Regions from separate parts of the Streptomyces sp. NPDC101234 genome, predicted to be linked through region 2. Evidence: riboswitches for the same ligand, from Rfam matches in the RefSeq annotation. Region 2 holds a riboswitch; the other holds the start of a gene.
The links. Region 2 has a riboswitch for cyclic di-AMP ahead of ACIRR9_RS13045 (transglycosylase family protein). Riboswitches for the same ligand answer to the same signal wherever they lie in the genome.

Region 1 (2,197 bases), on a different contig from region 2:
CGCGGAGGAGGCGGCCCTGGCCAAGATCGACCCGGCCGACCCCCGCCTGCCCACGGCCACGGTCTACACCAGCCTCGAACCCTGCACCCACCGCTCCTCCCGCCCGCACCCCTGCGCCGAGCTGATCCTCAGGGCGGGGGTACGCCGGGTGGTGACGGCGTGGCGCGAGCCCGACACGTTCGTGGCGGCCGCCGACGGGACGGGGATGCTGAGGGACCGCGGGGTGGCGGTGGTGGTGCTCGGGGAGTACGAGGAACTGGCGAAGGCGCCGAACGCGCACCTCGTGTGACGAGGGCCCCTCGTAACCCGTGTGACTTCCCCTCTTCCGATGGCGTATGCTGGTTTCACCGACGCGGGGTGGAGCAGCTCGGTAGCTCGCTGGGCTCATAACCCAGAGGTCGCAGGTTCAAATCCTGTCCCCGCTACTGAAGGCCAGGGCCGGAATCCGAATTCTAGGATTCCGGCCCTGAGTCGTATCCCGTCCGCGCTGATGGGCGCAGCCTCGCCGCCGTCACACTCGGTGTCCGGACGACCGCCCTCCGCGTAACATCTGAGACACCATCAAAACGCGTGTGACTCCTGGTGTGAACAGGAGGTCCGGTCAACTCGCCCGTTTTTCGCCTGTCGTGGCAGGTAAGTCCATGCTGTGGAAGCTTAATGATCAAGGCGAACAGCTTGGAATCTGACGGCTGGGTCTATTAACGTTCGATAACGCAGCGCGGTCGTCCCAGCCGTCACCCGCGACGGCTCCGTGCGCACGCGCCGAATCCCGTGAGGGAACCGGGGAACCACCACCTTGGGGTGAATCGCGAGGCTACCGCCGGGTACAAAACGGCCGGTATACGCGCGTAGGAGACCTTCTGCTCCGAACCCGTCAGCTAACCCGGTAGGCGGCGGAAGGAAAGGAGTGCGCCCGCGTGGCGTCCAACCCACCTGCCCCGACAGCTCCGTTCGTGCCCAGCCAGCGGCAACCCGACACCTTCGGCTACGGCAGCTACCGCACCGACGAGGGCCCCTGGGAGGAGTGGAACCCCACCGAGGACTCCCTCGACCCGGTACGCGGCCGGCACCGGGTCGCCAAGCAGCGCGGCGGCGGGCTCGCCCGCAGCTCCACGGTTCTCGGCGTCGGTGTCATCGCCGCCGTCGGCGCGGGCGGCATGGCCAGCGCCAACACCGGCAAGCCGCCGGTCTCCATCTCCATGCCCGACCTGTCCTCCGTCGACTCCCTGTTCGGCGGGAACGGCGGCCACCAGGCCACCCAGACCGCGCTGAGCAGTGTCACCACGACGACCGCCACCGACGCGGACTCCTCCTCGTCCGACGCCGGCGAGGCGCTGCGCAACCGGATCATCGCCCAGGCCGAGCGGCAGCAGAACCAGCTCGACACCAAGGCCGTCGCCGCCGCCGACAAGGCGATCTCCGCCGCGGAGGCCAAGGCGGAGAAGGCGGCCGCGGCCAAGGCCGCCGACTCCAAGGAGAAGGCGCAGGCCACCGAGAAGCAGAAGGCCGAGCAGGCCCGGCTCGCCGCGCTGGCCAAGCAGTACACGCTGCCGGTCGTCTCGTACACGATCACCGGCACCTTCGGCCAGGCCGGCTCCATGTGGTCCTCCGGCTACCACACCGGCCTCGACTTCGCGGCCCCCACCGGCACGCTGATCAAGGCCGTCCACAGCGGTACGGTCACCGAGGCGGGCTGGGCCGGCTCCTACGGCTACCGCACGATCCTGACCCTGGACGACGGCACCGAGCTGTGGTTCTGCCACCAGTCCTCGATCGGCGTCTCGGTCGGCCAGAAGGTCTCCACCGGCGATGTCATCGGCCGCGTGGGCGCCACCGGCAACGTCACCGGACCGCACCTCCACCTGGAGGTCCACCCCGGCGGCCAGGCCACCGCCATCGACCCGATGACCTGGCTGCGCGGCAAGGGCCTCAACCCCTGACGGACACTTCCTGATCTCCGGCGGTCCTGACGACAACCCCCCCGACGTCAGGGCTGCCGGTCAGGCGTGTCGGGCCTGCTCCTGCCAGCTGCCTGCTCTCCGGCTGCCCTCCGCTTTTACGAGAACTTCGTATAGCCCCGGCATGGTGTGCCAGGTCACCGATGTTGAACTGAAGCATGACTGCTTCTTCCGCTTCCGCTTCCTTCCGTAAGCTCGGCGCCTCCGACCTGGAGGTCTTCCCGCTCGCCCTCGGCGGC
Region 2 (2,197 bases):
TACTACGGCGGCCTGCAGATGTCCCAGGACGACTGGGACAAGTACGGCGGCACGGACTACGCCGCCACGCCCGACCAGGCGAGCCGTTCGCAGCAGATCGCGGTCGCCGAGAAGATACTCGCCGAGCAGGGCACCAAGCCCTGGCGGACCTGCGCCCTGCTCGCCGGGCTCTCGTCGGACGACGCCTCGGTGAACGTCGACACAGGACTCACCGGATCGAATGATTCGTCCGGTTCCTCTGACTCCTCCGACTCCTCCGACTCTTCCTCCGGATTGTCGGACTCGTCCTCTTCGTCTGATTCCGGCTCCTCGTCCGACGCCACGGACTCCGGGGCCGGGACGGCGACCCCCGCTCCGAGTTCCAGCGCGAGTGGTGACTCCAAGAAGGACGCCACCGACAAGTCGGCCAAGACGGACAAGTCTGAATCTTCAGACACAAATACCTCGAAGGCGAGCGAGAGCCCCGTAATTCCCGATAGCAGCAGCGAATCGGACAATTCTTGGCAGGCCGGCGGGTCTTGGAGTCTGGTCGACACAGGGGCCGTCGGTAGTAGCAGTGGCAAGCACCGCGGCGGCTCGGCGGACGAAACCGTGAAAAACGGTCAGAAGGTCGCATCCTCCGGCCGTCACGCCTCCCGGGATGCCGGCACCTATACCGTCCGGGACGGCGACACCCTCGCCTCCATCGCCGACTCCCTTGACCTCGACGGCGGATGGCGCGCTCTCTACGCCGCGAACAAGGCGGACATCGGCACCGACCCGAACGACATCACCCCCGGTCAGACCCTGAAACTCGGCAGCGAATCGGACGAAAAGTAGCGGGAGTTGGCGCCCGACTTGGGAGCTGATGTCCGGTTTGGTGAAAGTGTGGGATGAGTCTCAGAAGCCCTGATCATCTTTGAAATTCACCGGATCGCCCGCTTACGGTCGAGGCCGCTCGTCACCACGAGCCCCGGCCGCCGCAACGCCGAGTCCTGCCAGTGGCTGCCCGGGAACAGTCGACGCGTCAAGCGCCGTAGGCAGGAGCGGGGGACCCAAGGTAAGTGCCGGGTCCGGCAGTTGAGCCCTCATGGGCGCACGGCCGAAAGGCCGCCGGAACCGGCTAGGGGTGGAGCCGCGCACCGACACACAGGTGTGCGGCCGGGCAACTCAACCGGCCCGAACCCGACAGCTCACCTCGCAGGCGTCGGTGAGGGGATCCACCATGCTGTTTTCCGGCAAGGGCAAGCACCGTCGTCCGTCCAAGGCCGTTCGCGCCATCGCCGTCGCCGGTGTCACCGGCGTCGCCGTCGCCGCCCCGCTGATGGCGGCCGGCAGCGCCTCCGCCGCCACCGCCTCCGAGTGGGACACCGTCGCCAAGTGCGAGTCCGGCGGCAACTGGTCCATCAACACCGGCAACGGCTACTACGGCGGTCTGCAGTTCTCCGCCTCCACCTGGGCCGCGTACGGCGGCACCGCCTACGCCCCGCAGGCCAACCAGGCCACCAAGGCGCAGCAGATCACGATCGCCGAGAAGGTCCTCGCCGCGCAGGGCAAGGGTGCCTGGCCGGTCTGCGGCACGGGCCTGTCCGGCGCCGCCTACACGGGCAGCAGCGCCGGCTCCTCCAACTCGTCGAGCGGCAGCACGAGCAGCCGTACGACCGACACGCAGGCCGCCTCCCGGTCCGCCGAGCGTCCGGCCGTGACCAAGACCGTCACCACCCCGACCGGCAAGAAGGTCAAGAAGGGCAACGGCGAGTACAAGGTCGTCAAGGGTGACACCCTCAGCTCGATCGCCCAGAAGCACCACGTCAAGGGTGGCTGGCAGGCCCTGTTCAAGCTGAACAAGGACATCGTCGCCGACGCCGACTTCATCTACCCGGGTCAGCAGCTCCACCTGAAGTAAGACCCAGCTGAACCACAGCCCCCACACAGTCGTGGTCCCCATAGTGGGGACCATGTGAGGGTCACCCCCGTCCCCCACGGGCCCCCGCTTCGGTGCGTTTTCCCCCGTACGCACCGGAGCGGGGTTTCTTTTTTGACCCGCTCTTCTTCCGTTCTTCATCGGGACCCTCTTTGTTCCGCGCGTGAACAATGAGTACCGTCTGAGTGTCCACGGGCCGGTCGGTCGACCGGCTGACGGCCCTGGGACGGTTAGGCTCTAGTCGCAAGGCTGAGCAAGGGCCGACAAGGCTCGCGTGCGCCCCGCACAACCAGC

Region 1: another riboswitch for cyclic di-AMP. It lies ahead of ACIRR9_RS51155 (M23 family metallopeptidase); the one in region 2 lies ahead of ACIRR9_RS13045 (transglycosylase family protein).

What each region holds. Positions count from the first base shown of each region.
Region 1 is NZ_JBIWOA010000055.1:21,919-24,115, reverse strand. It holds gene ACIRR9_RS51165 (dihydrofolate reductase family protein) at 1-289, shown strand, start outside; tRNA gene ACIRR9_RS51160 (tRNA-Met) at 352-425, shown strand; cyclic di-AMP (ydaO/yuaA leader) riboswitch at 751-910, shown strand; gene ACIRR9_RS51155 (M23 family metallopeptidase) at 918-1,940, shown strand; gene ACIRR9_RS51150 (aldo/keto reductase) at 2,117-2,197, shown strand, end outside.
Region 2 is NZ_JBIWOA010000006.1:62,951-65,147, reverse strand. It holds gene ACIRR9_RS13050 (transglycosylase family protein) at 1-819, shown strand, start outside; cyclic di-AMP (ydaO/yuaA leader) riboswitch at 1,002-1,201, shown strand; gene ACIRR9_RS13045 (transglycosylase family protein) at 1,205-1,885, shown strand.